Regions from separate parts of the Desulforamulus hydrothermalis Lam5 genome, predicted to be linked through region 3. Evidence: riboswitches for the same ligand, from Rfam matches in the RefSeq annotation. Region 3 holds a riboswitch; each other region holds the start of a gene.
What was found. A riboswitch is a leader RNA that binds a small molecule or an ion and turns the genes downstream of it on or off. The one in region 3 is predicted to bind thiamine pyrophosphate.
Positions count from the first base shown of each region.

Region 1: another riboswitch for thiamine pyrophosphate. It lies ahead of thiC (phosphomethylpyrimidine synthase ThiC); the one in region 3 lies ahead of DESHY_RS07745 (thiamine-binding protein).
Region 2: another riboswitch for thiamine pyrophosphate. It lies ahead of thiD (bifunctional hydroxymethylpyrimidine kinase/phosphomethylpyrimidine kinase); the one in region 3 lies ahead of DESHY_RS07745 (thiamine-binding protein).

Region 1 covers NZ_CAOS01000008.1:219,620-227,040, forward strand. The annotation lists gene tsaD (tRNA (adenosine(37)-N6)-threonylcarbamoyltransferase complex transferase subunit TsaD) at 365-1,387, opposite strand; gene rimI (ribosomal protein S18-alanine N-acetyltransferase) at 1,416-1,883, opposite strand; gene tsaB (tRNA (adenosine(37)-N6)-threonylcarbamoyltransferase complex dimerization subunit type 1 TsaB) at 1,893-2,597, opposite strand; gene tsaE (tRNA (adenosine(37)-N6)-threonylcarbamoyltransferase complex ATPase subunit type 1 TsaE) at 2,578-3,063, opposite strand; gene thiL (thiamine-phosphate kinase) at 3,114-4,133, opposite strand; gene thiC (phosphomethylpyrimidine synthase ThiC) at 4,246-5,544, opposite strand; TPP riboswitch at 5,602-5,715, opposite strand; gene DESHY_RS06245 (response regulator) at 5,806-6,213, opposite strand; gene DESHY_RS06250 (amidohydrolase) at 6,341-7,421, opposite strand, start outside.
Region 2 covers NZ_CAOS01000011.1:119,436-127,561, reverse strand. The annotation lists gene thiH (2-iminoacetate synthase ThiH) at 1-891, opposite strand, end outside; gene DESHY_RS08800 (thiazole synthase) at 905-1,672, opposite strand; gene thiS (sulfur carrier protein ThiS) at 1,675-1,875, opposite strand; gene thiD (bifunctional hydroxymethylpyrimidine kinase/phosphomethylpyrimidine kinase) at 1,917-2,723, opposite strand; TPP riboswitch at 2,853-2,950, opposite strand; gene DESHY_RS08785 (3D domain-containing protein) at 3,046-3,978, opposite strand; gene DESHY_RS08780 (3D domain-containing protein) at 4,118-5,029, opposite strand; gene DESHY_RS08775 (DUF3794 domain-containing protein) at 5,159-6,187, shown strand; gene cobO (cob(I)yrinic acid a,c-diamide adenosyltransferase) at 6,317-6,844, opposite strand; gene DESHY_RS08765 (TatD family hydrolase) at 6,868-7,671, opposite strand; gene metG (methionine--tRNA ligase) at 7,744-8,126, opposite strand, start outside.
Region 3 covers NZ_CAOS01000010.1:58,306-66,431, reverse strand. The annotation lists gene DESHY_RS07775 (4Fe-4S dicluster domain-containing protein) at 1-56, opposite strand, end outside; gene DESHY_RS07770 (YlbF/YmcA family competence regulator) at 506-922, shown strand; gene DESHY_RS13640 (hypothetical protein) at 991-1,251, shown strand; gene DESHY_RS07765 (thiamine diphosphokinase) at 1,314-1,952, opposite strand; gene DESHY_RS07760 (ABC transporter ATP-binding protein) at 1,949-2,740, opposite strand; gene DESHY_RS07755 (ABC transporter substrate-binding protein) at 2,755-3,756, opposite strand; gene DESHY_RS07750 (ABC transporter permease) at 3,781-4,569, opposite strand; gene DESHY_RS07745 (thiamine-binding protein) at 4,544-4,831, opposite strand; gene DESHY_RS14270 (hypothetical protein) at 4,938-5,096, shown strand; TPP riboswitch at 5,198-5,306, opposite strand; gene DESHY_RS07740 (TRAP transporter permease) at 5,376-7,310, opposite strand; gene DESHY_RS07735 (DUF1850 domain-containing protein) at 7,252-7,827, opposite strand; gene DESHY_RS07730 (TAXI family TRAP transporter solute-binding subunit) at 7,837-8,126, opposite strand, start outside.

The DNA of each region.
Region 1 (7,421 bases), on a different contig from region 3:
CAGTTACCGGCAGCAGTCAATATTTTTTTACAATTAGACTGCCGCATCCTGCTGCCGGCTGTCAATATTTAAACACCTTATTTAAACAACCTGCTACAATTTGTTCGGTGGCCGGCAGTGGCTATTCACAAGGAAATGTCTTGTTATACAAGTTATTAACAGACTTATCCACATTGTCCACAGGGTTTCTTCCACAGAACAGTGGATAAGTCGGTAAAACAAGCTGATCAGAGGGTCGACGAACATTATCGCCGGTTTATGATCCCCTTTGGCTCCGGTCTGCGCACCGACAGGGAATCATAAAACCACCTCCCTTTGTTTTACAACTTTTGTCTACGGTCTGGATGATTTAGGTTAAGTTGTCTTAATATTTATCCTGTCCCAAAGTCAGTGAAGGCACCGCATTTAAGGTCAACGGGGCAAAATCACCCCGCAGGTATTTGTAATAGCCGGCACAGGCAATCATGGCTGCGTTATCGGTACACAAATGCAGCGGCGGCAGCACTACCCGGCAGCCTGCCGCCGCTGCCCTTGCCTGCAGCAGCTCCCGCAGTCCCCGGTTAGCTGCTACACCGCCCGCCAGCATAATGGTCTTGACCCCGGTTTTTTGCGCTGCCAGCATGGTTTTTTCCACCAGCACTTCCACCACGGCCCGCTGGAAGCCGGCGGCTAAATCCGCCCGGTTAATCTCCTGGTTGAGCATGGCCGCCCGGTTGAGATAGTTCAATACAGCAGATTTTAGCCCGCTGAAACTAAAATCCAGGCTGCCTTCCTCCAAAAAGGCCAGGGGAAACTGCACCGCCCGGGGGTCACCCTGTTGGGCCAGTTGATCAATCAGCGGCCCCCCGGGATAGTCCAACCCCAAGGCCCGCGCCACCTTGTCAAAGGCTTCGCCGGCGGCATCATCCCTGGTACGGCCCAACAGCCGGTAGTCACCCCGGTGGGGCAGGTACACCAGGTCTGAATGGCCTCCCGATACCACCAGGCAAAGCAAGGGAAACTCCAAATCCGGCCGGACTAAAAAATTAGCGGCAATATGCCCTTCCAGGTGGTTAACGCCAATTAAGGGGATATCCAACGCATAAGCCATGGCTTTAGCTGCTGCCACCCCCACCAACAGCGCTCCCACCAGGCCGGGCCCGTAAGTAACCGCCACCGCACTGAGCTCCCCGGGGGTCACCCCGGCCTGGGCCAGTGCTTCCAGGATAACCGGGTGAAGGTTCTCCAAATGCTTACGGGAAGCAACTTCCGGCACTACGCCGCCGAATTTTTTATGTATGTCCACTTGCGAAGCAATTACATTGGATCGCAACTCCACCCCGTCCGCCAGCACTGCCGCTGATGTTTCATCACAAGAAGTTTCTATGCCCAGAATTATTACACTCATGAAAAAATCCTCCATTGGGGGGACGGAGTTAAGAACTGTCCCCGACTTGAATTGAAAGATCCAGCCACATAATAATGGCGTCCTCGTTGGTATCCGAGTAATATTTTTTACGCCGGCCTTTTTCCTGGAAGCCCAGCTTTTTATAAAGCTGCCGGGCCGCCTGATTGGAAGGCCGCACCTCCAGGGTCATGCGGGCAGCTCCCCGCAGCACTGCTTGGCGCATCAGCTCCATAAGCAGTCCTTCCCCCACCCGGTGCCCTCTGTGTTGGGGATGCACGGCAATGTTGGTAATGTGTGCTTCATCCAGCACCAGCCACATGCCGCCATAGCCCACCACCCGGTCCTGGTGCAGGGCCACCAGGTAATAGGCAAAATTGTTTTGGGTTAATTCGTATGTGAAGGCCTGACTTGACCAGGGGGTAGCAAAGGAGGCTCTTTCTATCTCCAACACCCCCGGCAAATGCTCCACCTGCATTGGCACCAGCCGGTAATCCATAGCAGCCACCTACTTCCCGCCCTTGGCCGCCAGCTTAACCTCCGCCTCGGACAACCTGATATATTCCGGTGCCAGCTGCAGGGGCGGCACGCCGCCGCCGCTCATCATTTTGCGCCAACCCAATTCTGCCAGCGCGCCTCCTCTGGGCAGCATGGCACAGCGGGGTGCCATCACGGCACGCCGGCCCAGACAAGTCTCCAGTTGCTGCCGGTATTCCGGTACGGCGTCACCCAGAAAGGTTACCGGCCCTTCCCATTGTTGTAAAAGCTGCACCAATTCTTCAATACCCAGGGCCAGGGGGCCGGCCAGCAGCTCCGGTTGGCCGGCATTGCCTCTGAAAACAGCGGCATAAACTTCATTTTTACGGGCATTCAGGATAGGACAGATAATTTGCGCCTGGGATGCCAGCGGCAGGGCCAGTGCCTCCAGGGTGGATACTCCCACCAGCGGCACCTGCCAGAGCCAGGCCAAGGTTTTGGCGGTGGTCAAACCGATTCTTAATCCGGTAAAGGAGCCCGGCCCGGATGATACTGCCACAGCCCCGATCTGCCCGGCGCTTATGCCCGCTTCTTCAATAACTGCTTTAATCATGGGCAGCAGGTTTACCGAATGGGTGCGGCGATTATTTACCAGCCGCTCCGCCAGGATGCAGCCATCCGCCGCCACCGCCACCCCGGCCACCGGAGTGGCTGCTTCAATCCCCAAAACGTACAAGCTTCATCAACTCCTCCAGCAACTGCTGATAGCGTTCGCCCTTTGGCCGGAAGTAAATCCGGCGCACTGCCTCAACACCTTCTTCTCTCGTCAAACAAATATCCAGGCGCTGCCCGGGTAAAAGATCGGCAACCCGCCGGGCCCATTCAATCAAACAGACACCCTGACCGTAAAAATACTCCTCATAACCCAGGTCCTCCAGGTCGGCCGGCCCGCCTAACCGGTATACATCAAAATGATAAAGGGGCAGCCGCCCTTCATATTCGTTAATTAAGGTAAAGGTGGGGCTGGTAACCGGCCCCTTGACCCCCAAACCCTCGGCCACGCCCTGGGAAAAGGCGGTTTTCCCTGCCCCCAGGTCACCGTTCAGGCATATGATATCCCCGGCTTGCAAAAGCCCCGCCATTTTTTGGCCCAGCTGCCTTGTTTCAGCCGGGGAGCGGCTGACAACCATTGCTTCACTCATAAAAAATCACCCGCCCTTGTTATAGTATTGCCGGCAGCGGCAGTTTTTCATTAGCCGGCGGGGCTGCCGGCAAAATGATTATATCCCCTCATGTTGATCATCTCCCTGACGCCGTTGGGCCTTTCCAACAACAGTCCCTCGCCGGCCGGCAGCATAACACCGATGGCCGTAAAAGGAACAGCCGCCCGCTGCAACGCTTCCTCCACCGCCCGGCGGTGCTTTGGCCGCAGGGTAAACAACAGTTCGTAGTCTTCGCCGCCGTTCATCACCCAATCCAGGATATCAGTGCCCAGCCGGCCGGCCAGCCGGCTAACTGCCGGCAATACCGGCAACGCCTTTTGCCAAATTAAGCAGCCCGTTGAGCTGGCTGAGCAAATTTCCCTTAATTCAGCCGCCAGCCCGTCGCTGTTATCGTCCAGGGCTGATACCCCTTCCAGGCCGGCCAGCAGAACCCCCGCCGCCACCCGGGGCACCGGCCGCAGGTGGGCTTTAATCAGCTGTTCTTTTAAAGACGGTGAGCAGTTCACTTGATGGGACAGCACATAAAGGCCGGCGGCCGCAGTACCCAGCCGGCCGGTAGTATAAATCAGGTCCCCCGGTGCGGCTCCCGAACGGTACACCGCCCGGCCCGCCGGCACTTCTCCCAGCAGGGCAATATTAATTACCAGCGGGCCGGGGGATTTGACCGTATCTCCCCCCACCAGGTTGACTTGATAAAGGCCGGCCATTTCCCGCAGCCCACGGTAAATGGCCAGCACATCCGCCACCTGGATATGTTCAGGCAGGGCCAGCGATACCACGCCGTGGGTGGGCCTGCCCCCCATGGCAGCAATATCGCTGATATTGACCGCCAGGGCTTTATACCCTACATCGGCATAATCACACCAGTCCAACCGGAAGTGGATGCCTTCCACCAGCATATCGGTGGTAAACAACTGCCAGCAGTCGCCGGCACACTGCAAAACCGCCGCATCATCCCCGATACCGGCAATTACACCGGGTGAAGCGGGAAGTAGATCTTTTTTTAACAGGTTTATCAAACCAAATTCGCCAACCTGTGAAAGATTCAACGCAGATAGCTCCTTTCCTGCCAAACTATGGTTATTATATAGCAAGACCCCTGTCTTTTAAAAGACAGGGGCCACACTGCAGACCAGGGAAAGTTTAGGTGGTTTTATTGTTCTAGCAGCCCGCCGACGCTTTACCCAAATACTGCCCGACAATTTTCATAGCGCAATAATCACCGCACATAGTGCAGGCTTCATGGCCGTCCGGGTTGCGCTCCTGCCGGAAACGGGCTGCTTTCCGGGGATCCAGCGCCAGGGCTGTCTGCTTGTCCCAATCCAAGGCCTTGCGGGCAGCAGACATCTGCCGGTCCCACTCCAGGGCGCCGGGCACTCCCTTTGCGATATCAGCCGCATGGGCGGCCAGGCGGCAGGCCATAATGCCTTCCCGCACATCCTCCAGGGTTGGTAAGCCCAGGTGTTCCGCCGGTGTCACATAACAAAGAAAATCTGCCCCTGCCGCCGCAGCTACAGCCCCGCCGATTGCGGCGGTAATATGGTCGTAACCGGGGGCAATGTCGGTCACCAGGGGCCCCAGCACATAAAAGGGAGCCCCCTGGCAGAGGGTTTTTTGCACCTGGACGTTGGCGGCAATTTGGTCCAGCGGCACATGCCCCGGCCCCTCAACCATCACCTGCACTCCGGCGGCCCGGGCCCTGTCCGTCAGCTCGCCCAGGATAATCAGTTCCTGCAGTTGCGGCCGGTCGGTTGCGTCCGCCAGGCAACCGGGCCGCAGGCCGTCCCCCAAACTCAAGGTGACATCGTGTTTAAGGCAAATTTCCAGCAACCGGTCATACTGTTCATAAAGCGGGTTTTCCTGGCCGTGGTGCAGCATCCAGGCAGTTAAGAAGGAGCCGCCCCGGCTGACTATATCGGTAAGGCGGGGCTGGTTTTTCAGACGTTTGAGTACCTCTAAAGTAATACCGCAGTGAACGGTAATAAAGTCTGCCCCGTCCGCACAGTGCCTTTCAATTACCTCAAACAGGTCAGCCGCCGACATGGTTAACATATTGCCCCTTTTCGCCCGGTTCTCCAAAAAGGCCTGATAAACCGGCACCGTTCCCACCGGAAGGCGGCTGGCCCGGATAATTTGCCGGCGGCCCAGGTCAATATCACCGCCGGTACTCAGGTCCATCACCGCATCCGCGCCGGCTGACTGAACAACCTGCAGTTTTTCCAGCTCCCTGGCCGGATCCGGAAAGCCGGTGGAGGTTCCGATATTGGCATTGACCTTTGTTCTCAATCCCCGGCCAAAACCCACCGGATCCAGGTTCTGGTGATTAATGTTGGCCGGTATGACAATGGTTCCTGCCGCCACCCCTTGCCGTACAAACTCAGGCGTTACCCCTTCCTTTTCAGCCACCCGGCGCATGGCCGGGGTAATTTCGCCTGCCCTGGCCGCTAACAGTTGTGTCATGGTTTTCAACCTCCCATAGAAAATAAAAAAACCCATAGGAATTATGGGTTTGGTTAATAAACGGCTTCCCACATTCCCTTCGCTGGTACTAACCAGATCAGGTTCAAAGGGTCAAGCACATCATCGGGTGCTTATCTCAGCCCGCCTCACCGGGCCCCCCCATTGGTTTATCCTGTTCATATAAAGTTGTCATACACCCAGGTATTCTATGCAGCCCGAAAAAAACCTGCTAAAATTTTATGCCCGCCGCAAATAATTTTTTCAGGCAAAGCTTTCGGCACAGGATTGCTGATAACAGTTTAAGCGGCCGGCAAAATCCTGCAGCAGTTTTTTTACCTCCCCCAAGTCAAAGGGTTTGCTCATGCATAAGTAAGCCCCCTTTTGCAAAGCAACGGCAGCGGTTTCCTCCGCCCCGTAAGCTGTCATAATCACCACCGCTGTACCGGGAGCCATTTTTGTTATTTTCGTCAGGGCTTCCAGGCCTCCCATAATAGGCATCCGTACGTCCATAAAAACTAAATCCGGCTTATGAAGCCGCACCTTCTCAATGGCTTCTAAACCGTTTTGTGCGGATTGAACCCGGTGGCCCGCTTCTAAGGCAATTATCTCCAGCAGATAACGTACCCCCACCTGGTCATCCACAACTAATACATCGAGTGTTTTTTTCACAGTTCTACTCCTCTCGACATATTGTGACAAAATGGCAAGTCATACACATTTTACCATTTAGGCACTTATTAGATTCGACGGAAGTCTGTTAAATCCTTTCAGCAAAAAACACTTTTTATGAAAATTTTCACTTTTTTCCAATAACCTGGCAACCGTTTACAAAAACCATCTCAATCCGGTGGTTGGGGTCGAACAGGGAGCGGTCAGCAACTATTATGTCGGCATCTTTGCCCGCTTCCAGGGACCCCACCCGCTGCCGGATACCCAGCAGTCCGGCGGCATCAACGGTAATGGCCTTTAAGGCCGTTTCCTCCGGCAGCCCTCCCTTGACTGCCAAGGCTGCAGAAAGACTGAGATATTGTATCGGCACCACCGGGTGGTCGGTCATCAGGGCAAAGGGGACGCCGGCCTGACATAAAGCCAGGGCGGTTTCCAGGCTGCGGTTCATTAATTCCACTTTGGCCCGGTTGCTGATAACAGGCCCCACCACTGCCTTAACTCCGGCCGCTGCCAGCCAGGGGGCAATCAGATGTCCCTCGGTGCAGTGTTCCACCACCAAGTCCAGGTCAAATTCCCGGGCTATACGCACAGCGGTCATAATATCATCCGCCCGGTGGGCATGCACCCGCAGGGGAACTTCTTTCTTAAGCACCCTGACCACCGCTTCCATTTGCAAATCACGTTCCGGTATATTTCCCTCCGCCGCTGCCCGTTTCTGTTTAACCAGGTAATTTTGTGCCGCCACCAGGGTTTCTCTCAACAGGGCCGCCGAGGCCATGCGGGTGGCGGGCATTTTTTTACCGCTGCCATAAACCCGCTTGGGGTTTTCGCCCAGGGCACATTTAAGACCGGCCGGAAAGCGGATGATCATGTCATCCACCACCGTACCGTGAGTCTTCATAACCACCATTTCGCCGCCCACCACATTGGCACTGCCGGGCCCGGTGACAACCGTGGTAACCCCGCCGGCCAGGGCATCTTGAAAACCAAGGTCATACGGATTTACCGCATCAATGGCCCGCAGGTGGGGGGTCACCGGGTTGCTGGTTTCGTTGGTGTCATCTCCTTCCAGGCGGTAAATTTCTTCCATAATGCCCACATGAGTATGGGCATCAATTAAACCGGGCAGCACCAGTTTGCCTGTTGCATCAAACACTTCGATATCATCGGGCAGGGGCAGCTGCCGGCCTACCTGTACAATTTTGCTG
Region 2 (8,126 bases), on a different contig from region 3:
AGACAGGGTAATGCCGCCCCGGGGCATGAACAAACGAAAGGCCAGGATATATTGCACCAGATTGCGGTCGCTGACCTCCACCCGGGGCAGCATTCCCCCCACATGGGGACGCAGGCGGGGCGGCGATATGCTGACCTCCGCCGCCGGGAAACAGCTCTGCAGGTAATTGGCATGCAGGCCGCTGAAAAAGGCTTCCGAACGCCAGTCATGCAGTCCCAGCAGGGCCCCCACGTTAACACTGCGCATGCCGGCCCGGCAGGCCCGCTCCGGGGCATCCAGGCGCCAAAGATAATCCCGCTTGGGGCCGGCCAGGTGCAGTTGCCGGTATACCTCCGGGTTGTAAACTTCCTGGTAGATAGTTAAGCCATCCACCCCGGCCGCAATTAGCTCCCGGTATTCTTCTTGTGCCAGAGGATATATTTCAATACTGATGGAGGTAAAGAATTTTTTGAGCAGCTGCACACAATCCCGGATATACGATACCGGCGTATGTTGCCGGGACTCCCCGGTGAGGATTAAGATGTGCCTGAGGCCGCCGGCAGCAATTAGCCGGGCTTCCGCCGCCACTTCTGCCAGGGTCATTTTTTCCCGCTTAATTTGGTTATGGGCGGCAAAGCCGCAGTAGACACAGCGGTTGGTGCAGTAATTAGCCAGGTACATGGGGGTATATAAAAGAACCGTCCGGCCAAAATGCTGAACTGTCAGCCGGTATGCCCGCTGCGCCATGTCTTCTAAAAAATCCTCGGCCGCCGGTGACAGCAGAGTCAGGTAATCCAACGGTGACAGCCGCTGTTTATGAAGAATGCCGGCAACCCGGTCAGGTGTTACGCGGCGAAAAAAAGCCTCAAAATCAAGTTTGCTGTAAGACAAATAGGTCCGGTAAAAACTCACTGCCCCCAACCCCTTAATTTTCTCTTAAAAACCCTGTCAACGGCGAAGAAGGACTGGCCAACCGGCGGCTTTCCCCCGGGCCCGCCAGGTATGCGGCCCGTCCCCCCTGCACAGCCAGGCCGAAAGCCCGTGCCATCATAACGGGATCCCCGGCGGTGGCCACCGCAGTATTAACAAGTACCGCCGCTGCGCCCATCTCCATGGCTGCGGCAGCTTCCGACGGTTTGCCGATGCCTGCATCCACAATGATAGGCAAAGGAATTTCCTCGATGAGAATACGGATCAGCTCTTTGGTTTTCAGCCCCCGGTTACTGCCAATGGGGGCTCCCAGCGGCATGACAGCCGCCGCCCCGGCCCGGGCCAATTCTTTGGCCACCATCAAATCCGGGCTCATATAAGGGAATACCTGAAACCCCTCGGCAGCCAGGATTTCTGTGGCCTTAATGGTTTCGTAGTTGTCCGGCAGCAGGTACCGGTTGTCGGCAATTACTTCAACCTTGACCCAGTTGCCACAGCCTGCCGCCTTGGCCAGCCGGGCTATGCGCACCGCTTCCCGGGCGTTTCTGGCCCCTGAAGTATTGGGCATGATAATACAACCGTCGGGTACATAGCGTAAAATATTTTCCTCCTCTCCTGCTGTATCCACCCGCCGCATGGCCACCGTCAGCACCTGGGCCGCTGCCGCTTCCATAATCTCGGGAATCAGCCGGGACGCATACTTGCCGGTGCCTAAGAACAAGCGGCTGCTTAACTCCCGACCGCCAATGCGAAAAAGATCCATGCTTATCCTCCTCCCACAAAGCGCAAGACTTCGATATTGTCGCCTTCCTGCAAGATGATGGTTGCCCACTCATCCTGCTTAACCAGCCGGTAATTGTATTCCACAATGATGCTGTCCGGCCGCAGCCCCCGCCGGTTTAGCAAGCAGGCAACGGTGCTGCCCGGTTCTACCGCCAGTTCCTTTCCGTTTAAAAAAATCTTCATTTGCTTCACCCCCGTACAGTTATTTAACCCGCCCGGCCGGGTCACTCGGGCAAAACACCGGCCTGTTTATATAAGGCATAAAAATGGTGCGTCGGTCCGTGGCCCCGGCCCAGGGGCAGCCCGTGGGCAATGGCTGTGGTAACGTATGCCTTGGCCGCCCTCACCGCCTCCTTAACCGTAAAGCCACGGGCCAAATAGGCCGCTATGGCGGCTGCAAAAGTACAACCTGTACCGTGGGTATGGCGGGTGGCTAAGCGCGGCCCGGCAAACAATTCCACCTGCCGGCCGTCATACAGCACATCCACCGCCTCCCCTGCCAGGTGCCCCCCTTTAATCACCACATGCTTGGGCCCCAGCCGGTAAATTTCCCGCGCCGCCTGTTTCATATCGGCCAGGGTGTTAATGCTTCCGTTAATAAGCACCTCTGCCTCCGGTATGTTAGGGGTAACCACATCCGCCAGGGGCAGCAGCAACTCAATCAATGTTGCACAGGCGGCGGGCTGCAGCAATTGATGGCCGCTTTTTGATACCATCACCGGGTCTGCTACAATATGGCGTGCCCCTTTAGCCGCTAAGCAGCCGGCCACGGTGGCAATGATTTCGCTGCTGGATACCATGCCGATTTTTACCGCATCTACCGTTATATCGTCAAACAAACAGTTGATTTGGGCCGCCACCAGATCTGCCGGCATTTCCTGCACCATCAAAACCCCGGTGGTATTTTGGGCCGTAACTGCCGTAACGGCGCTCATGCCGTAAGTACCCAGGGCACTGAAGGTTTTCAGGTCGGCCTGGATCCCCGCGCCGCCGCAGGAATCAGAACCGGCAACAGTTAACACATGTTTCATGGCTTCTCTCCTGGAAAATGATTTTTAAGCAGCCACCACCTCCCCGGGCGCTTTGACAACTGCCTGCCGGGGTGGCTGCACAAACAAAAAAGGCGCGCTTTCACAACCATAGGAAAGCACACCTTTACAACTCTGTCTTGCATCACTCCCTTCGCTGGTATTACCCAGATCAGGTATTGAGGGTCAGGTCTTAACCTTTCTCAGCTTTCGCTCCCCTGTGGCGTGTTATGAAGTTATTCCTATCATACATTATTTTTCCCAAAATGCAACATGTTTTTCTTTCCATAAAATTACACAAACAAAAAGGAGGCTTTTCCCCCTGTTATTCCAGTACATATACCCGGGTTTTTCTGACACCCCAACGGAGAGCCGCTTCTTTAGTATCATAAAATAAATCAATACGGTTTCCTTTAATATCGCCCCCGGTATCCAGAGCAGTGGCCCTGCCATACCCTTCCACATATAAACTGCTGCCCAGGGGGATAACGTTGGGATCTACCGCTGCTACGCCCGGCCCCGGTATACTGCCGGTGGCAGTGTGGTTGCCGGTATAGGTATAGCCGGTAGCCAGCATGTCCAGCGATCGGCTGACCCGCAACCACTGGCCGCCCCGGCTGACGTTGCTGCCGGTACCGTATTGCAGCAGGCCGTTGACAGGTTCCTGGATAATTTCTTTGTCCACACAGGTACGGGATACCTCCCGGCCGTCTTCATAGCGAATACGCCAGGTTTCTCTCTGCCTGCCCGGCTGACCCTTTTTTACCAGCCGGGTAAACCCGCCGGGCAATTCAGGATTGGCAATCCGTTCTGTTATATACGGCACGGCCGTTTCCTGGGTGATGGTTTTCACTGTCACCCGGGTCACCTTAATGGCCATATCTTTTTTTAACAATACGGTCTGGGCGGGCGTCACCAGATCATCCGGCTGCAGTACAACACCCTGCCGGGCCAGCACTTCCTGCACACTGCGGGCCGTGGTTCGCACCGCTTTGGTGTGGCCGTCCACAGTTAAGGTAACCGGGACTTCACCGGTTACTGTTTCTTTTAAAAAGTTTCCGGCCTGCCGTAAGGGAGCCGGCCAGGCAAGTCGGCCCGACCACCGGGCATAACCCACCACCGCTGCCGCCAATAAAATTAACACCAGGATTCCTAAAAGACCTGCTCTGGCCGCTTGGCGGCCGGCCTGTCCGGCCTGTATTTTGGGTGCCGTGCGGCCGGGGCTGCGGGTAGGCCATTCCACCGGACACCAATTCATTAGGTTTACCTCCTCTCGGGGACAAATTGCTTATGCCAATCATATTCGTCCCTTTTGTATGGTAAACCTTCCCAAAAATTCATACAAATTCCATGCAGGCCTGGCAGAATACGGCAGAATTTTCGGTGCCGGCGGCCGGTCAATCCAGGATATGAATCTTAACTGTCCGCCTGCCCCAGTTGATAGCCTGTTGGTAAGTGTTAAAAAATACGTCGACACGGTTGCCTTTAATGCTGCCCCCTGTATCCGCCGCCACCGCATAACCGTAATTTTCGACATACAACCTGGTGCCCAGAGGTATCACCCGGGGATCCACTGAAACTACCCCTTCGTAGGGATAAATGCCGGTGGCGGTGCGGTGACCGGTGTGGGTGTAAGCGGTGGACACGGCAGTCAGCACCCGGCTGCCTTTTTCCGGGTTAAACTTGGCGCGCACCGCCCCGCCGGGCAAACTGCCCCGGGAAACGGTGTAATTAGGCCCATAGGCCACCACCATGGGTTGCGGCTGCCTGATCACCCTTTTGCTCACCGTTTGCCGTTTTACCTCCCGGCCGTCCCGGTAAGTAACCCGGATATAATGATGCGCTAACCCGTAACTGCCGTAGTGCAAAACTTTTTGCCGGCCGGGTGCCAGTGACCGGTCAATTTTTCGCTCCACCCGGAAAGGCACCAGCTGCGGTTCAACCAGTTCTTCGCCGGTTACCCGGTAGACTCTGATAACCTGCTGGTTGAACACCCGGCAGGCCGGCCCGGGTTCTGCTATATCGGCTTCTCCCAAGGTTACTCCTGCCCTGACCAGAGCATCTGCCACCGTGCCCCGGAACTGCAGCAGCGGCATGGCTCGCCCGTCAACTACAATTACCAGGTGTTTGCCCCAGGTCAGGCAAATTAAAAGCATTGCCGCAAAACCAAACAATAACCCCAGGAGAAGCCGACATCCCTTGTCCTGCCAAATTACGCAAAATTTCCTGGCGATGGTAGTTCCCCCCTCCGCTTTCAACTTCTTACCATCATGTATATGCCGGCCGCCGGCAGCCATACCTCTTTTCACAAAAAGCGGCTCTGTTTATTAAGGGGACACGCCTTGTTTGGCCGGTCAGTGAATATAATATAGCAGCCGGTCATGCTTGCCCGCCGAGCTTGACCACAAGGATAAACAATGATGAGGAGGTATTGGCATATGCCCAACGGCACTGTCTGCCAGCTGGTGAAACTGCCGGTGGTAGTGGGAGAAACGGTGGGGTCGGTATCGGTTGATAACGTAACCTGCCCTCCGGAAACAGTTAAAAAAGTAGATCATATTGATGTGGTGGTGCGGGATCTGGCAGCTGACCCGGTATTTACTGCCCCCACCAAAGACGGGGTGTGCAACAGCCCGAAGGCTACGGTGCACTTTGGTGATCCCCAATGCGGCAATCAACCCCGGGAAATCCGCAAAATAAACATTCACGGTACCGTTCATAAACAAATTTTTTATGTAGATAAACATGATGATGTCCGTCATCTGAGTGAGGATATTGATTTTACCAAATCCGTCACCCTGTCGCCGCCCCTTATTGTGCTGGAACCACAGAACGTAGAAATATCTTTCCGCAACGTGGATGTTAACGTCAGCTTCGATTTACCCCGACCCTCCCGCATCCAGCAGGTGGTGGATGTATCCTTCACCTTAAAAATAGTTGAACAAACCCAGTTGTATGTCTCTGTTTTCCCCAACGGCTGTGCACCTGCCGCCACCCTTGGCATTCAGGACGAAGCCTTTGAGGAGTGGCTCGGCAACTGCCCGGTCTTGTGGCAATGCGTCAACGTTTGCCCCAGCCCCTACGGACGCACCGGCCAGGCTGCTCAGCCGGGCTGCTGTCCTACCCTGCCGGCCGCCATGTCCCGTACGATACCGGATGTGCTGCCCGGGGCCGCCTATGAATTAACCTTCTGGGCCCGTTCTGTAGAAGTGCCCCGGGATCCCTGCCACTTTACTTTAACCGCCCAAATCCAGTTTCTGGATGCCGCCGGCAACCCTACCGGTACTGCCCAGCAAACCATTACATCCGAGCAGCTTAATGATACCTACCGGCAGTTCAGGGTTAACGGCACCGCACCGGCAGGTACCGCCGCCGCCACAGTGAGCTTTACCTTTACGCCGCAGCCCTGGAATACTTGCGCTGTCCTGATTGACGATCTGTCCTTCGGCCAGGCAGGAGGCAGTTAACGGAAGAAACTACGAGAGGAGGAACCTTTTTAAAGTTCCTCCTCTCAAAGTTATGACAAAAACTGCGGTGGTTTATGATCCCCTTTAGCTCCGGCCTACGCACCGAGAAACCCAAAAAGGTTCCTCCCCTTAATATTCTATCCCCTCCTGGGCCGGTATGCCCTGCCGGTAGGGGTGTTTAATTTCCTTCATCTCAGTCACCAGGTGAGCCCTTTGGATAATCTCCGGCGGCGCATCCCGGCCTGTAAGCACCAAGTGCAGGCTGTCCGGCCTGTTATCCAGCAGTTCCAGCACATCATCCGCAGCAACCAGCCCGTATTTAAGGGCATACAGAATTTCGTCCAGAATTACCAGTTGATAGCGGCCGGACCGGATTGCCTCGGCGGCCTGCTGCAGCGCCTGTGTGGCTGCCTGGCGCTGCCGGGCTGTTGCAAGCGGGTCTTTTAAGTTAACAAACCCCTGCCCCAGGGGCTTAATTTGCAAACCCGGCTGCAGGCGCCGGGCCGCCAGGTGCTCGCCACAAATCCGCCCCTTAATAAACTGCAGCATTAAAACCTGCCGGTTATGCCCCCAGGCCCGCAGGGCCAACCCCAGGGCAGCGGTGGTTTTACCCTTGCCGTCCCCGGTAAATACCAAAACCAAACCCTTTTCCGACACACCCAATCCCCCCTGCAAGGTTTCTACCGGCCTTGAAAATTCGCCGGCCGGCCGCCTTGGCTGACGGGTAATTTAAATAAATTAACCGTATTACCGGCAGTAATGCATGCCAGCTCCTCCGGCGGCATCTGCCGCAGCCGGGCAATGTACTCCACCACATGGCGTACATAGGCCGGTTCGTTACGCTTGCCCCGGTGCGGTACAGGGGTTAGATAAGGGCAATCGGTTTCCACCAGCAGCCGCTCCAGGGGAACCCGCCGGGCAATCTCCTGCAGCTTGCCGGCATTGGCAAAAGTAACCGGCCCGGCCAGGGAAATATACAGACCCAGTTTCAGGCAGGCCTGGGCCACCTCCCAGCTGCCCGAAAAACAATGCATAACCCCGCCGGCCGGGTACGGGGCGGCTTGCTGCAGGATTTGCAAAATATCGCCGTGGGCGTCCCGGTCGTGAATAATAAAGGGCAGCTGCAGTTCCTTGGCCAACTGCAATTGTTCACGAAATATTTTTTGCTGAACTTCCCGGGGGGATAAGTCATAATAATAATCCAGACCGATTTCACCCACCGCCACCACCTTGGGATGAGCCGCCAGCTCCGTTAACTGCTGCCGGTAATCCGCCGGTGCGTCCTTGGCATCATGGGGATGCACGCCTACAGCCGCATAAATAAAGGGATATTTTTCCGCCAGGGCAATAGACCGGCGAGACGACGCCAGGTCATAGCCCACATTGATGAGCGCAGTCAGCTCCCGGCTGCAGCGGGTCATCACCTCCGGGCGATCCTGGTTAAAACGTTCGTTATCCAGGTGGGCATGGGAGTCAATCAACATAATAAACCCTCCTGTTCTCCCCATTTCCCTCACGTATCAAGTAATTTTGCAGCCTCGTCCCGGCCCGCCTGATCAGGCCTGCTGCTCCAGCGTTTTTAGGTCGATGCGGGGGAACAAAACCTCCCCTCGTTTTACCGCGGTGCCGGCGGGCAGTTTGCCCCAGCGCAGGCTTTCCAAGGTGTGCAGCGCCGGTTGATCGGCTATGCCCAGTTGGTTCCACACGCGGGCGGGCAGGTGGGGCATAAAGGGTGACGCCATAACAGTGGCAAAACGAATAACTTCCGCCACGTTGTATAATACCGTCTGCAGCCGTTCGGTCTCACCGTTTTTAGCCAGTGTCCAGGGGGCGGTTTCTTCCAAATACTTGTTGGCCCGGCCGATCATTTGCCAGATGGCGGCCAGGGCGTTGGCCAGCTCAAATTTATCCATGTATTCTGCCACCAGTCGGGGAGTTG
Region 3 (8,126 bases):
TCGATACATTCGCCGCAACCTTCACACCGGTCGGCGTTAATTGCTACAATATACAAGATCATCCCTCCTTTGATATATATTTTAAGTTCCGGGCCGGCTGGGGGCGGTTAATTCCTCAGATGATCTGTTGGCTACAATCTGAAAACCGGGACAAAAATGCATATATAATGCCTATTTCGGTGTAACTTAGATTATTCCTTCTTAAAATCGTCACTTTTTTTTGACAAAGGGATGCCGGCCGGCCGACATGCAGGGACGTTGTTACGCCCGTCAGGGACAACTTACTATAGAAATATAACATTGATTAATGCAGCCGTAAAGATCATCTAACCGACCTGCCGGGGCCACAACCGCAGCTTTTGGCGGCTTTGCCGGCCCGGGGCGGTTAAATCAAAGTTAAATTAGACATTTTCATTTTCTGCCATTTTTATTTTTTGTCTTACTCCTTGCTTTAGGTAGGATTTTTATAATATGCCGGAGAAACTAACAGTATGGAGGTGATGGCATGTCGGTTTATGAGATGGCGGTGGAACTGGGTAAAAAATTATCCGCCACCGAGGAATATCAAAGGGTTTTAGCGGCCCAGCAGGCGGTAGCCCAGGATCAAGAAGCCCGCAACCTGGTCAAAGACTTTCAACAACTGCAGCAGGCTTACCAGCGCATGCAAATGATGGGCCACCGGTTAACCGAGGATAATTTGAAAACCCTGGAGGAAGCAGAGAAAAAAGCCTCTGCCCATCCCCTGGTAAAGGATTACCTGAACGCCCAGGCGATTTTTTACGAGGTTGTCAATGAGGTTAACTTAAAAATACAAGAAGGCTTAAAAGGCACCCCGGCGGCGGAACAGTCCCGGGAAACGGGCGGCTGCAGCTGCTCCTCGAACACCGACGGCGTTTGCGGCGGTTCCTGCTCCGGCTGCTAGACAAGCCGGCATTAAAGGGTTGGGAATTTCCCAACCCTTAGAGTATCGACAAACATTAACTGTGGTTTATGATCCCCTTTGGCTCCGGTCTACGCACCGGCAGCACTATGATTCGCTCCGTTCGCCCTTGGGGTCGCCTCAAACGGGCCATCCTGTCCCGGTTCGGCTGGCGCCCACGTCCTGGGGGCGCCACCCCAAGGGCTCCTTCGCTCATCAAGTGCTGTTACCGGTGCTTCGACAAGTCGCCGGCAGGGGATCATAAAGCCACCTCACTTTGTTTTACAACCTTTGTTTACAGTCTGAGGGTTGGGAATTTCCCAACCCTTTAATTGTTTGCAAACAGTATGGTTGGATTATGATCGCCTTTCGCTCCGGTCTCCGCACCGGCAGCTCAGTCCCGGGATTTAATGACCAGCAGGCGGCCGGCGGCGATTTCTATTTTGCCGGTGGGGGCCTGCAGGATATTGCTGATGCCCAGGGATTGTCCCAGGGTCAGGGTGGCCCGGTGCAACGGATACCGGAAACCGGTGAGGGTAATGCCGGTTACCCGGTCGGTCAGGGGCAGCAGTGAGATGTGGCTGAAGCGGCCTTTTGTGATTTCTGTTGTGTCCTGGATAAGCATAACCTCGTTTTTTTCATCTGCCATGCGGCAGGGAATCCCTTCTTGCAGGGCCCGGGCCAGCAGGTGGAGGTTGGCCAAAGTGTGATCCAAACGGCTACCCGTTGCCCCCAGCAGGAGAATTTCCCGGGGCCGCCGGGCCAGGGCCCAGTTAAAGGCCAGCTCGGTATCCGTTTCGTCTTTGGCCACCGGGTCGCAGGACAGGCATTGCTTGCTGGCCTGCCGGATCAGCGCAAATTCTGTGGGGGTAACTGAATCAAAATCGCCGATGGCCAGGTCGGGCTGTCTGCCGTTTTCTATGAGAAAAAGGGCGCCCCGATCGACACCCAGAAGAAAATCGCCGGCGGCTATTTCCTGCAGGGCCCAGGGCCCCAAGGCGCCGCCCGAGAAGATTAAAATGCGGCCTGTCATGGCGCTTCTCCTTCCTGCTCTAAAAAACCGGTTTGCAAACGGCTGTACAGCGTTTCTTTCAGTTTTATGAAGGCCCGGTCGGTGGTGAGCCGGGGGCTGCGGGGCCGCGGCAGCGTCACGGTCAGTTCCGCCAGGATGCGGCCCGGCCGGGGCGAAAACAAATATATGCGGTCGGACAGCAGGATGGCCTCTTCAATGTCATGGGTAACAAACAGCACCGAGTGCTGAAAACGCTGCCAGATGTCCAGCAGCCATTCCTGCATTTGTATTTTAGTTAAGGCATCCAGCTTGCCAAAGGGTTCGTCCAGCAGCATGAGTTCCTGCCGGCAGAGGTAAGTACGCAAAAAAGCCGCCCGCTGCTTCATGCCGCCGGACAGCATATGGGGATAGCTGTCTGCAAAACCCGCCAGGCCAAACAGGGGCAACAACTGCCGGGCGGTCTGCCGGGCTTCCTTGGTTGCCATGCCTTGCAATTGCAGCGGCAGGATAACGTTGTCCAGTACCGTTCGCCAGGGAAACAGCACGTCATTTTGCGGCATGTAGCTGACATGTCCCCGGCAGCCGGCCACCGACCGTCCCTGCAGCAAAATGTCGCCCTGGTCCGGCCTGGCCAAGCCGGCCACCAGTTCCAACAAGGTACTTTTGCCGCAGCCGCTGGGCCCGATCAGGCTGACAAACTCCCCCTCCCCCACTGTCAGGGAAACCCGGTCCAGGGCCAGGATTTTTCCCCGGCCCGGCCGGTCGTAACTTTTGCTTACGGCCTTAACGGCCAGCCTGACCGCAGGCATGCACATCACCTTCTTCAGGGTGTTTCGGGCAGGAATTGATTGGTAAAGGCCTGTTTAACATCTATGTTTTGCGGGATCAGCTGCCGCTCAAACATCCAGTTAGCATAACGGGCCCAAACTTCTTCCCGCTGTACGCCCCAGCGGGGGGCAGCCGCCCGGTATTGCCGGCTGACCCAGGCCTGGCTGGCTTTAACCAGCTCGGCATTTAATTCCGGAGCATTTTTCAGTAAAATGTCTGCCGCCTCTGCGGGATGCTCGATACTCCATTCGTAGCCCCGGGCAGTGGCTGCCATAAATTTTTTCACCAGTTCTTTTTGTTCAGCGATATGTTTTTCGCCGGTGACTATTACCGGTGTGTAATAATCCAGGGCCGGGTCCAGGTCTTTCAGCATAATCAGGTTTAAATCCAGGCCCCGCCGTTTGGCTTCGATCCCGTCCCAACCGTAGTAAATCCATTCAAAATCAGCATCCCGCCCGATGGAGGCAAAGAAATCGGTGGCTCCCAGGGTAACGTATTTTACTTTGGCCGGGTCGCCCCCCGCCTTTTCCATCACCGCTTTGATGACGGCTTCCTCCACCGGTGATCCCCAGCCGCCGTAGCGTTTCCCCGCAAAATCCCGGGGTGAGGTAATGTTGGCCTCTTTCAGGGAGGCAAAGGCAGAGGTGTTATGCTGCAGCACAGCGGCAATTGACACCAGAGGGATGCCGCGTGCCCGGGCCTGGGTAACACTTTCCTGGTAACTGATACCAAAATCCGCTTTGCCGGCCGCCACCAGCCGGTCGGCGGTACTGCCCTGGCCGGGCTGGATTATTTCCACCGCCAGCCCCTGTTGTTCGTAAAAGCCCTTGTCCTTAGCCACATAAAGGCCGGTATGGTTGGTATTGGGATACCAGTCCAGCACGACGGTTACTTTGGTCAGGGCTTGCGGAGCGGTCTTTCGGTCACCGGCGCAACCGGCGGCAGACAACAGCAAGGCCGGCAGCAGCAGGCAGAGCATCAGCTTAATTTTGTTCATTTCGTTTTCCCCTTTACAGTTTGCTTATAAAATATCTTTGGCCCGGTAATGCCAGGGCATGACCAGCCGGGCCAGGCCCTCCACCAGCAAAAATATCGCCAGGCTGAGGGCGGTAATTACGGCAATGGCGGCAAAAACCCGGTCGGTGAGGTAAGACTGGGATGCCCTGGTCATATAAATCCCTAATCCCTGGCTGGCACCCAGCCATTCGCCGATCACCGCCCCCATCACGCTGTAGGTGCCGGCAATGCGCAGGCCGGAAAAAAAGTAAGGGAGTGCCGCCGGCAGTTTCACCAGGCGAAAAATTTGCCCGCCGGTTGCCCCCATGGCGGCCAGCAGGCGGATCATGTCCGGTTCTGCCGAACGGTAGCCGTCAGCCAGGTTAACCGTTACCGGAAAGAAACAAACCAGGGCCACCACCAGCACTTTGGGCAGCCAGCCGTAACCGAACCAAATAAGCAAGAGGGGCGCCACCGCAATAATGGGGATGGTTTGGGAAACCACCAGCAGGGGATAAACCGCCTGCCTCAGTTTATGGGACCACTCCATGCAGGTGGCCAGCAAGACGCCGGCCGCCACCGCCAAAAGCAAGCCCAGCAGGGTTTCGGCGACGGTCTGCAGGCTGTGCTGCCAGAGCAGGTCTTTGGTTTGCCAGAGGGCCCCGCCAACCCGGCTGGGGGCCGGCAGCAGCCAAGCCGGCAGCCGGCTGAAATGCGCCAGTCCTTCCCAGACTGCCAGCAACAGCAGCAGGGTGACACCCGGCAGCAGCAGGCTGCCCGGTTTTGGGCTAGCGGTATTTAGCCATTTTTTCATCGATGGTCACCCCGCCGGGGCGGTAGTGAATTTTCACAAAGGTCATTACTTCCGAAGCCCCGGCGGCCAGGCAGGCCTCCTGGGCTTGTTTTACGATGGCCAGCAGGGTGTCCAGCTCTCCCTCCATGACGGTTTCCATGGGACCCACCTGGTATTTGACGCCGGACCGCTGAACCACTTCGATGGCCCGGTCCACCGCCGCATAGGTGTTGCCGTCCGGCACTTTGGGCAAAACTTGAAACCCGAGGTTAATAACCGGCATGATGCAATCACTCCTTTCGTCAGGCTTAGTATGGTGTCATCCGGCCAAAAATAAAAGCTGCCTTCATGAGGCAGCTCAGGTTGTCGACAAATATTAGCTGTGGTTTATGATCCCCTTTGGCTCCGATCTACGCACCGACAGCACTATGATTCGCTACGGTCGCCCTTGGGGTCGCCTCAAACGGGCCCTCCTGGCCCGGTTCGGCTGGTGCCCACATCCTGTGAGCGCCACCCCAACGGCTCCTTTCGCTCATCAAGTGCTGTAACCGGTGCTTCGACAAGTCGCCGGCAGGGGTTCATAAAACCACCGTGTCTTTCCTTTGTCTACAGCCTGAGCGCCTTCCGGAGGCAGCTGTTATTTGAGATACAATAATTATCCGTATTTCCCTCCGCTGGCATTACCCAGATCAGGTTCACGGGTCGGTACCCTGCGGTACCCTCTCAGCCGGCCACCCCCAGCTCCCCAAAGCCATATTAAGTTGTTTGTTAAAGATACTATAGCAGCGGTTACCCGGTTTGTAAAGCGTTATACGCCCGGGCCGATATTACGCCTGCCTGGCACGCTGGCGAAGGTTCAATAGGTACGCCAGCACCAGCAGCCCCAGGCCCACTAAATCGGTCAGCAGGTTAGGATCGATCATTAATAAACCGCCGCCGAAAAAGACCAGCCGTTCCAGCGGGCGCGCGGGCGCCGCCAGGTAGCCCGAAAGGGCGGCGGCAATGGCGGTCATGCCCAGCAGGGAAGTGGTTATCATCAGCAGCACCTTGGGCAAGGTGGTATTGATCAGCAACAGGGAGGGTGACAGCACAAAAATGTACGGAATCAGGAAGGCCGCCACCGCCAGTTTGGATGCTTCCACACCGGTTTTCATGGGGTTGCTGCGGGCAATACCCGAGCCGGCAAAGGCAGCCAGCGCCACCGGCGGGGTTACGTCAGCAATAATGCCAAAATAAAACACAAACATATGGGCTGCCAGCACCGGTACCCCCAGTTGGATTAAGGTGGGAGCCGCAATGGTGGAGGTAATGACATAGTTGGCGGTGGTAGGCACGCCCATGCCTAAAATAATAGAAGTAATCATGGTAAAGAACAGGGTGGGCAGCAACCGGCCGCCGGCCAGGTCGATGAGGGCAGAGCCCAGTTTAAGGCCCAGGCCGGTTTTGGTGACAACCCCGATAATGATACCGGCAGTGGCACAGGCAATCACTACCCCCAGGGCCGAGCGGGCGCCTTCTTCCAAACCCTTAAGCACATCCCGCCAGGATATGCGGGTGGAGCGGCGCAGCAGCGAGGCGCCGATAGCCAGGGCAATGGCCCACAAAGCGGCATTCATGGGCGAACGGCCGGATACCAGCAGGTAGACAATGGCTAGCAGGGGAAGGGCCAGGTGCCCCCTTTCCAGCAGGATGCTGCCGATGCGGGGCAGTTGATCCCGGGGAATCCCCTGCAGCCCGGCCTTTTTGGCTTCCAGGTGAACCCCGATCCAGATGCCGGTAAAATACAGCAGGGCCGGAATGGCAGCCGCCTTAACAATATTTACATAGGGCGTGCCTACCATTTCCGCCATTAAAAAGGCCGCGGCCCCCATAATGGGCGGCATCAGCTGGCCGCCGGTGGAGGCAGCCGCTTCTACCGCCCCGGCAAATTCCGGCCGGTAACCCAGTTTTTTCATCATGGGGATGGTCAGGCTGCCGGTACCCGCCACATTACCCACCGAGCTGCCGGAAACCGTTCCCATTAAACCGCTGGAGAGGACCGCCACCTTGGCCGGCCCACCCCTGGCCCAACCTGCTACCGCATTGGCCAGGTCAATGAAAAACTTGCCCAGGCCGGTTTTTTCTAAATAAGCGCCAAACAAAATAAACAAGAAAATAAAGGTGGAAGAAACCCCCAGGGGGATGCCGAACACTCCTTCGGTGGTAAAAAACAGGTGCCCCACCAGGCCGCTCAGGTTAGTTCCCTGATGGGCAAAGGCCCCGGGCAGGTACGGACCGGCAAAGGCATAGCCCAGAAAAAGGGTTGCTACAATAACAATGGGCCACCCTACCACCCGGCGGGCCGCCTCCATAACCATTAAAATGCCCAGCCCTCCCAGCAGCATGTCGGCCGGGGTAACAATGCCGGCCCGCATGATAATTTCCTGGTAATATATGATAATATACAGGGGACCGGCCACCGCCAGCAGGGCCAGCAGGCCGTCAAACCAGTGCAGGCGGTGGCGGGGCCAGCTTTTCCTGGCGGGGTACAGGAGGTACACCAGGGCAAGGCCGAAGGATAAATGAACCGCCCGCTGAATCTGAGCATCCAGCACCCCGAAGATAGCTGTATACAACTGGAACAGTGAAAAGGCGACGGCAATAACGGCAACGGCAATGCCGGCCCAGCCGCTCATACGCCGGAAATCCGATTCCCGGTCGTATTTAGCCATAAACCGGTCTATATTCAACCGGTCTTGCGGTTGATGATTGTGCTCTGTCAAGTTTTACCTCCTTCCGGATGTTCAGGATGATTATTTGGGCCAGGGAACACGGTTTAACCTGGATGGCGATTAAAGAGCCGGGTGGGAAATAATCTTCAAAATCATACCGCTCACCCCGGTAAACCAGGGCATGCCTGGTTAAGGGCAGGAAAGCCAGGTTGATTTGTTTAAAATGCCGGTTGATGCCCGATAACACATAAACACCACCGTGATTTTCCAGTTTGCCCTCTTCGGGCAAAAAGGGAGTTCCCACGCCCAGGGCGCGGAAAGTGGTGGCGGTAAGCAGCAAATCATGCCCCGGTGCCAGCACAAAGTGCTCTTGCACCGGGGTTTTGTTTACAGAATGAATATATTCGATGGTAAAGCTTTTGTCAATCAGCAAGGGCAGCCGGAGAACCGCCTCGCCCTGCCGGCTGCTGACAACAAGCGTGGGCAGCGGTACCGCCAGCAAAACCGATACCAATAGGACAGCCAGCACCCATTTGCGGCCGGCCCGCCGCCCCACTAAACCTGCCATAAGACAACCTTACTTTTCATTAAAGAACTTTTCTGCCCCAGGGTGCATGGGGATGGAAATGCCTTCTTTGGCGGTATCCTTGCTGATGTGTTTGCCCACGTTATGTGCTGCCTGCAACTGATCCAAATGGGTGAAGACAGCTTTGGTAATATCATAGGCGGTTTGTTCATCCATTTTGTCGCTGACCACCAGCATAGCCTTGGCGCCCAGGGAGGTAACATCCTTATCCTGGTTGGGGTAGGTGCCGGCGGGAATCACTACCTTGGTGTAGAAAGGATATTTCTTGGTTAATTGCTCGG